One region of the Gallaecimonas zhanjiangensis genome, then DNA from elsewhere that is predicted to be linked to it. Evidence: riboswitches for the same ligand, from Rfam matches in the RefSeq annotation. Region 1 holds a riboswitch; the other holds the start of a gene.
What was found. Region 1 has a riboswitch for cyclic di-GMP ahead of AC22G1_RS14225 (MotY family protein). Riboswitches for the same ligand answer to the same signal wherever they lie in the genome.
Positions count from the first base shown of each region.

Region 2: linked by a shared signal. The riboswitch ahead of AC22G1_RS20300 (Ig-like domain-containing protein) and the one ahead of AC22G1_RS14225 (MotY family protein) in region 1 are both predicted to bind cyclic di-GMP.

Region 1 is NZ_CM172603.1:2,983,628-2,987,837, reverse strand. Features, by position in the region: gene flhA (flagellar biosynthesis protein FlhA) at 1-1,697, shown strand, start outside; cyclic di-GMP riboswitch class I at 1,887-1,974, shown strand; gene AC22G1_RS14225 (MotY family protein) at 2,318-3,079, shown strand; partial or broken gene AC22G1_RS14220 (sigma-54-dependent Fis family transcriptional regulator) at 3,076-3,354, shown strand; gene AC22G1_RS14215 (sigma-54 interaction domain-containing protein) at 3,409-4,210, shown strand, end outside.
Region 2 is NZ_CM172603.1:4,293,211-4,297,420, reverse strand. Features, by position in the region: gene AC22G1_RS20300 (Ig-like domain-containing protein) at 1-1,868, opposite strand, end outside; cyclic di-GMP riboswitch class I at 1,938-2,012, opposite strand; gene AC22G1_RS20295 (hypothetical protein) at 2,249-2,440, opposite strand; gene AC22G1_RS20290 (sigma-54 dependent transcriptional regulator) at 2,579-3,880, opposite strand; gene AC22G1_RS20285 (AAA family ATPase) at 4,112-4,210, shown strand, end outside.

The sequences.
Region 1 (4,210 bases):
TCAACTTCGTGGTGATCACCAAAGGTGGCGAGCGGATCTCCGAAGTGGCGGCCCGCTTTACCCTGGACGCCTTGCCCGGCAAGCAGATGGCCATCGATGCCGATCTTAACGCTGGGGTTATCGACCAAGGCCAGGCCAAGCAGCGCCGCCAGGACGTGGCCAGCGAGGCTGACTTTTACGGCGCCATGGACGGGGCCTCCAAGTTTGTGCGCGGCGATGCCATCGCCGGCTTGATGATTCTGGTGATTAACCTTCTTGGCGGCTTGGCCATCGGGGTGTTCCAGCATCATCTCTCCGGCGCCGATGCCTTCAAGCTCTACGCCATCCTCACCATAGGTGATGGCCTAGTGGCCCAGATCCCGTCGCTGCTGCTGGCAACCGCCGCCGCCATTATCGTGACTCGGGTCAACGACGAGTCGGAAATGTCCGACCAGGTTCACCAGCAGCTGCTGGCCTCACCTCGGGTGATTTGGACTGCAGCTGCGGTGATGGTGATGCTGGGTATCATTCCTGGAATGCCCACCGCGGTTTTCCTCGGCTTTGGCGCGGTGCTGGCCTTTGCTGGCTGGCGCCAGGGTTTGGTCAAACCCGAGCAAGCGCCAGCCCAGGATTTAGAAGAGCTGTCTGACAGGCTCACCCGTGAGCAGCCTCTGGCCTGGGGCGATTTACCCTATGTCGACACCCTGTCTATCGATCTCGGTTATCGCCTGGTCACCTTGGTGGACAAAAGCCAGGGCGCCGAGCTCTTGGCCAGGGTCCGGGGCGTGCGCAAAATTCTTTCCGAGCAGATGGGCTTTTTGGTGCCGGAGGTGCGCATCCGCGACAACCTGCAACTGGGTGCCAGCGAGTATCGCATCAAGCTCGGCGGGGTGATGATTAGCCAAGGGGAGGTGGACCCTGAGCGGCTGATGGCCATTCAGAACGGCGACGTTTACGGCAAACTCGATGGTGAACTCACCATCGAGCCGGCCTACCAGATGGATGCGGTGCTGATCGCGGTGGACCAAAAAGCCAAGGCGTTGAACCTTGGTTACTCGGTGGTAGACAGCGCCACCGTTATTGCTACCCACCTTGGCAAGGTGATGCGCGAGCACTTAGAAGAGATCTTCAGCCATGACGATGTTATTGCCCTTGGCGAGAGGCTCAAATCTCACTCTGAGAAGCTTTTTGAGAGCCTCAATGCTCAGCTAAGCCCCATTCAGCAACTGCGGGTGTATCGCCAGTTACTGGCCGACCAGGTCAGCCTGATGGATATTCGCACCATCGCTACCACCCTGGTAGACAGCTGCGAACTCACCAAAGACCCCATCTTGCTGGCCGCCGATGTGCGTTATGCGCTGCGCCGCAGCCTTATCAAGGCCGCCGTTGGCGACAAAGAGCAACTGGTGACCATGACCCTGGATGACAAACTGGAGCAGACCCTACTCAAAGCGCTCAATCAGGCCCAGGCTGGTGGCAAGGTGGCGCTGGACAGCTTCCCCATCGAGCCGAGCCTGCTTGGCAAGCTGCAGCAGGTGATGCCGCAGCTCAAGGATGAAATGCAGCGCCAGGGCCATTCACCCGTGCTGCTGGTAACGCCGCAACTAAGGCCCTTGCTGGCCCGTTACGCCCGCACTTTTGCCCGTGGACTCAAGGTGTTGTCTTACAACGAAGTGCCAGAAAAGATGCATATTGATGTAGTTGGCACCTTAGGCTGATGGCTTGACCTGTTTAAAACGGCAGGTTAACTGTTTGATTTTTATGTGCCTAATTCTTTTCAAGAAGAAATATTAATTTTTTCATAATTTTGAAGGTAGGCACTTTACGCAGCCGGGATGTAAATATATGCTTACCCCGTGACGTTAATCTTCCGTTCAAGTTTTGGGAAGTTGATGTCTCGACTTGGCTGCCGATAAGGGCAAACCGTGGCGAAAGCCCGGGACGCAAAGCCTCCGGTCTAAGGAAGTTCGCTTCTAAGATAGCGGGGTTGCCAGAGCTAAGGTGTTGTCGACAGTGGCAGACATGACGTTGCCGCTATGTTCTAACGGGCAATCCTTTCCTCGAATAACGCAAGAAATTGATTTTTAAGCGTTATTTCCTTATCCAGCTACTCATTTTAAAACTTTGAGTAGGCACGATCATTATGTACGCTGCAACTGGAACCAAGCTTTCCTCGACACCCCCTGGTGGGTAATCAAGCTGCAGGTAGTGGGCTTTAGGCACTGCTTTACTTGTTTTTTGCTGGTTGAGGAAAGAAATGCACAGATCATTTCTGGCAATGCTAATGCTGGGTGGCTTGGCGTGTTCGGCCCATGCGGTCGAAACCTTCAGGCCCCAAATGGACAATGTCGCTTGGCAATTCTCCGGGGACCATTTTGCTTGCACCCTGGGGCTGCCTGTCACCAATTTTGGTGAGGTGCGCTTTGTTCGTTATGCCGGTGAACCGCTTACTCTGGTGGTGGAGCCCAGCATTCATTTGTCATCAACCAAGGACATCGCCCTGTCATGGCATAACCCGCCCTGGCTGGCGCCGCTGCAAAGTCCCCGTTATGACTCCACAGGCAAGCTGCCGCTGAACTTCGGTGAAGCGGAGAGCAAAGCACTGCTGGAAGCCATGGACAAGGGACTGTGGGGCAAGGTGTCCTTTCCCGCAGAAATCGTGGAGCTACCCAGTGTCAAATGGCAGCAGGCGGCCACCGCCTTTCGCCATTGCCTGGACGTGCTGGCCCCTATGTCTTACCGCCAGGCCAGGGATATTTCCCTGTTCTATGCCCCTGGCGCACGGGCTTTGACTTTGGAGCAGCGTCAGCAGCTCCGTAGCTTGAGCCGTTACGTGGCCCTTGATAAGGGCGTAGACAAAGTGCTGGTGGACGCTTTTACCGATGATACCGGTGACCACCTTGCCAACCTGCAACTGGCCAGAGAAAGAGCCGCTGATGTTAAAGCGGCCCTCCTTGAAGCCGGGATGTCCGCAAAGCTTATCCAGACCCGCGCCCATGGCGATCGTTATCCATCCACCAACAATCAGACTGCCCAGGCCCGTGAGCAAAATCGGCGGGTGACCATCCGGGTGATCAGGAACCGGTTAGGGAAACGATGATGGAAAAGACCATATTGCTTGTAGACCCGCGAGGGTCTGAAGATCCGGTATACCAAGAAATAAAACAAACCGGCTATCGACTGCTGGTGGCTGAGGATTGCGCCACGGCGCTGGTGTGCCTGCATCAGGGCAACCCGGCGCTGGTGCTGGTGGATGCGGATCTGGATACGCCCATCAGTGAGTTTGTGGCTCGTATCCGCCGCTCCCACCCCAAGAGCCCGGTAGTGGCGCTGGTGAGGGGCAATCAAAGTGCCAAGGCCAGCGATGCCATGCGCCAGGGCGCAATCGATTATCTGCTAAAGCCTTTCACCCGCCAGCAGCTGCTGGGCATGATTGACCACGTGGTGGATTTGCACGAGCCCATCCCCAACATGGTGGTGGCCTCCCAGGCCGGGCGTCAGGTGCTGCTACTGGCCAAGAAAGCGGCCCAGACCAGCGCCTCCATTCTTATCAGCGGCGAGTCCGGTACTGGTAAGGAATGCCTGGCTCGTTACATTCACGAGCAATCGCCCCGTGCCGCCCAGCCCTATGTGGCGGTGAACTGCGCAGCCATTCCCGACACCATGCTTGAGTCCACCCTCTTTGGCCATGCCAAGGGCGCCTTTACCGGCGCGGTGCAGTCTCAAACCGGTAAATTTGAGCACGCCAATGGCGGCACCTTGATGCTCGATGAAATTTCCGAGATGCCGCTGGACCTGCAGGCCAAGCTGCTGCGGGTGCTGCAAGAGCGCGAGTTGGAAAAACTCGGCTCCAACCAGAAGGTTAAGCTCAACGTTCGCATCATTGCCGCCTCCAACAAAGACCTGCGCGAAGAAGTGGCCAAAGGCCGTTTTCGTGAAGACCTTTTCTACCGCCTCGATGTGCTGCCCCTTTGCTGGCCAGCGCTTCGGGAACGGCCTGACGACATCCTGCCCCTGGCCCGACACTTCTTGCAAAAGTACGGCGAAGGCACCGCCTTTGAATTGCACCCCGAAGCGGCCCGCAGCCTGGTGTCACACCCTTGGCCCGGCAACGTGCGGGAGCTGGAGAACGTTATCCAGCGCGCCCTTATTTTGGCCCGGGGCCTGATGCTCCAACCTGAAGATTTGATGCTGCCACGGGCCCAGGAATCGGTGTTTGATATTCCGGTTA
Region 2 (4,210 bases), 1.3 Mb from region 1:
TTGGCAACCGGCGCACTGTTGGTGCTGGAGGCCGGGTTATCCACCACATAGGTGGCGCTGCTGCTGACGCTGTTCTGGTGCTGGCTGGCACTGACTTGCACAGTGTAAAAGCCGTCCACCGCCGTGCTGGCAGAGCTCACCACCAAGGTGGTGCTGGCACTGCTGCCGGGGGCAAGGCTCAGGCTGCTGGCGCCCAAGGTGGCGGACCAGCCGCTTGGCAGGGATTTGGCCAGGCTAACGGTACCGGTGGCGCAAGCGGCAGAGTCGTTGTTGGTAACGCTGACGGTGTAGGTGGCGGCGCTACCCGCGGCCAGCCAAGGGCTTTGGCCGGGGCTCAGCACCACAGAGGGGGCCTTGGCGACGCAGCTGTCGGCGCTGCTGCCAGAGGCAATCACCGAGACCTCGGCGGTGTCGCCACCGGCGCTCAGGGTATCTACCTGTACATTACCGCTCTGGTAGCTGTAACCGGCCACCAGGGCTGGGTCGTAAAAGTCGGTATTGGTGGTGCCGGAGCCCGGGGTCATGTCCAGCAGGTACTGGGCATTGCCGTTGCTGGGGTCTACTTCGTGGAACACCACACCGTTTTCAAAGTTGGCGGTGGCCAGGCTGCTGTCCAGCCCGGTGGGCTGGCGATAGCTCAGGTAGTAATAGGTGCCATCGCCCTTGGCGATTTTGATGGCTTTTTCGTAGCCGCTGGTGCCGGCATAACCGCCCAGGGTATAGACGCCGCCGTTGCTGGCGTCGGTAACATTGAGCCAGCCCAGGGCCTCACGGTTGCGGGCGCCGAACAGGGCCAGGCCTTTACCCATGGGGTCGGTGATGTCGCCGTATTCGGAGCTGGTGCAGCTGCTGCCTTCAACGTTGGCGCCGCATTCCAGGGCGTGGGCGTGGTACAGACCCATGCCGTGGCCCATTTCGTGGGTGATTATCTGCCAGTTGGCCACCTGGCCGTTAATGAGGGACACCGCCGGGTTGCCGCCCACGGTAGACAGGCCGGTAAAGCCGCAACTGCTGGTTTTGGGGGTAATGAACACGTAACGGCTGTAAGCGCTCAGATCCACGCCGTTGGCGCTGGCCGCTTCTTTAAAGGCCGGTACCACAGTATTGAAATCGCACTGGCTGGAGCTGACCCCCAAGGTGTACCAGCCGTATACGTCGCCGCTCAGCCAGGCTTTGTTCTGGGAGTTTTCCATGATCACGTCGTTGACGGTGCCAAACACCAGGCTGTTGATGGCGTCTTTGGTCCAAGGCTGCTGGGGGTCGTCGCTGAAGTTGGCCAGCACCACCAGGGTCTTTTGCTCGCCGGTCACGGTACCAGAAGCGCCGGCAGTGCCGCCGTTACTGGTGGTGGTGCTGCCGTCGGCGGCCATCACCAGAATGTTGCTGTCGTCCACCAGCATCTCGCTACCCAGCATGGCGCCGCTCAGCTGCACTTCACCTTTGCCACTCAGTTTGCCAAGGCCTTTGCCTTTGAGGGGGATCTGGTCGCCAAAGGGGGTATTGAGCAGGTACTGGTGGCTGAAACTGCCGTCTTCGTGGTCGGCCACCAGGGTTTGTACTTCCCCGCTCATGGCCACCGGTTGTTCCAGATAGGCCAGCACCGACGCGTCCAGCCCTTGTTGTTTACCAGCTGGTATCAGCAGCTCCACCGCCGCTTGCGGGTCGCTGTCGGCCAGGGCCAGCAAGGCTTGCTGGCGGGCCTGGGCTTTGGCTTCCAGGCCGTGGGCCTTGCCATTGCCATGGCTGTTTTTAATGAGTTTGACCAGATCCTGGGTCAAATCCCGTGCGTTTTCGGCAGGGGCGGCGCCATAAGCGGTGGCAGACATCAATAGGGCAGCGGATAGCAGGCTAAGGGCTGGACGTTTCAACAGGATCTCCTCATAAACAGCAGAGAAAGATCCTCAAGCCAGCATAGGCCCGAAGCAGGGATTCTCTCTTTCGGCAGCCGGGCAACCCATAAGGGGCCCCTGGCTTTGCGACCTTCGGTTACCCGAAGTGTGCCTTTGTCAGGAGAGGATCTTTCTTAGGTAAAATTGTCGCCTTGGAGGGTCCGGTTCCGCGGGTCAGCAGGGTCTGGCTGAAGGCAATAATTCCCGGCAGTTGGGCCAGGACGGCGTGAACATTAGCACGGGCTTATTGAATAAAAAATAAACAATACAGGGTGGGTGAGTCGATCAAATGCCTACTTTTTACGCAGCTGTCAGCTAACTCATTGACCGGCAAACACTTGGCCTGAGGGCTGCGATTTTCAGCGCCTGCGCGATCTGCGCCGTGGATCACGGTCTTCATCCCAAAGATGCACCGGTTCTTCTTCCAGAAGGTATTGCAGGGTCCTGAGGCTCCATAACAACAACGCCCGATGGGGCAGCCCCGGCTCGTCGACGATTTGTGCCAGCCGTTCCAGACGCAGCTGCTGTTGCTGTGGCGTTTGTGCTGTCATGGGCTGCTTCCAGCTGTTGTGGGTCCAGTGGATTTTGCAAAACCCAAGCCACAACGGCTAACCTATATTTATCAATGCCTTAGTAAATTAAAAGCCACCCCGAGGGTGGCTTTTGTTGCACAAACGGAACAGGCGGCGTCAATTAAGCTGATGTTTGTCCATCAGGCGGTACAGGGTCACCCTGGACACCCCCAACAGCCTGGCGGCCTCCGAGACATTGTGCTGGGTAAAAGCCAGTGAGGCGATCAGCGCCTCGCGCTCGGCGCTTTGCCTAGCCGCATCCAGGCTCAGCACCCGGGTGTCCTGTTTGGGGCTTTTGAGCCCCAGATCTTCGGCGCTTATCAGCCGGTTTTCGCTCATCACCAGGGCGCGGCGGATGCGGTTTATCATCTCCCGCACATTGCCAGGCCAGCCGTACTGGTTGATGGCCACCAGTGCCTGCTGGCTAAGGCCCCTGGCCTTGCTGTTGTGGTCGAGGCTGAATTTTTGGAAGAAAAACCGTGCCAGCAGCTCCACATCTCCCGGCCGCTCCCGAAGGGGCGGCACCCGAAGGTGCAGCACATTTAGCCGGTAGAACAAGTCTTCACGAAAACGCCCTTCGGCCACAGCTTTGTCCAGGTCCACATGGGTGGCGGCAATCACCCGCACATCCAGGTTCAGGCTCTGCTCTCCCCCCAGACGCTCGATACTGCCTTCTTGCAAAAAGCGCAGCAGGTTCACCTGCATCTCCAGGGGCAAGTCCCCCACTTCATCCAAAAACACGGTGCCGCCTTGGGCCATTTCAAAACGCCCCAACTTGCGGCGCAGCGCCCCGGTAAAGGCGCCCTTTTCATGGCCAAAGAGTTCCGACTGGATAAGGGTCTCTGGCAAGGCGCCGCAGTTAACGGCAATAAAAGGCCCCTTGCGACGGGCAGAGCGCTGGTGGATGGCGCGGGCGATAAGCTCTTTGCCGGTGCCGCTTTCCCCCAGGATAAGCACCGGCGCATCGACCGCCGCCACCTTACGAATTTGGCTAAAGACCTGCATGATTGGCGGGCTGGCGCCGACCATCTGGCATTCGTCCAGGCAGGAAAGCTGCTTCTCGCCTATCTCCCGCAGGCGATTAATACCGTAGGCGTGGCCCAGGGTGGCCTGCAGGAAGCTGACCTTGCCGTCCAACGGCAGGGTGTAGAAGTCGTAGCAGTTTTCGTAGATGAGCCGGCAGAAATCCTGGTCTTCAAGCTCTTCGGTGCGGGTGAGGACTATCCAGGCGGGTGCGTTGTTGTCGCAAAGAACGTCTTCAAGCTCATCGCGCTGGCTATCCTTTAACGGGCAAACCCTTGCCAGTGCTACCTCGTAGCCGTTCTGGGCCAACATCATCCTGGCTTTGGCGGGGCTGGTGACCCGGTCCAATTGCCAACCCGGCAGGCGGATATCTTCACTGGATGACGACAGATCCAAAAAAAGTGCTTTTCTTTGCCCCTCCTGTCCTTGGCAAGGCCACTCGTATTCAACTTTATTCACGTGGCTACCACTTAGGCCTTGGTCCCAGTGTGCAAAGTTTAGTTGCCTGCGATACACAGCAGCAGCGGCCACAACGAGTGTTAATAGATTGTTCACCTAGTGATCCTGCCATGTAACAGCGGCAATTTCGGACTACTGTTAAAACAGTCACTCTGTGGTTTAGGTGCCATGTACAACCACTACTTCGGGCTGACTGAGTCGCCCTTTTCCATCGCACCGGATCCGCGTTATCTGTACCTGAGTGAGCAGCACAAGGAAGCACTGGCC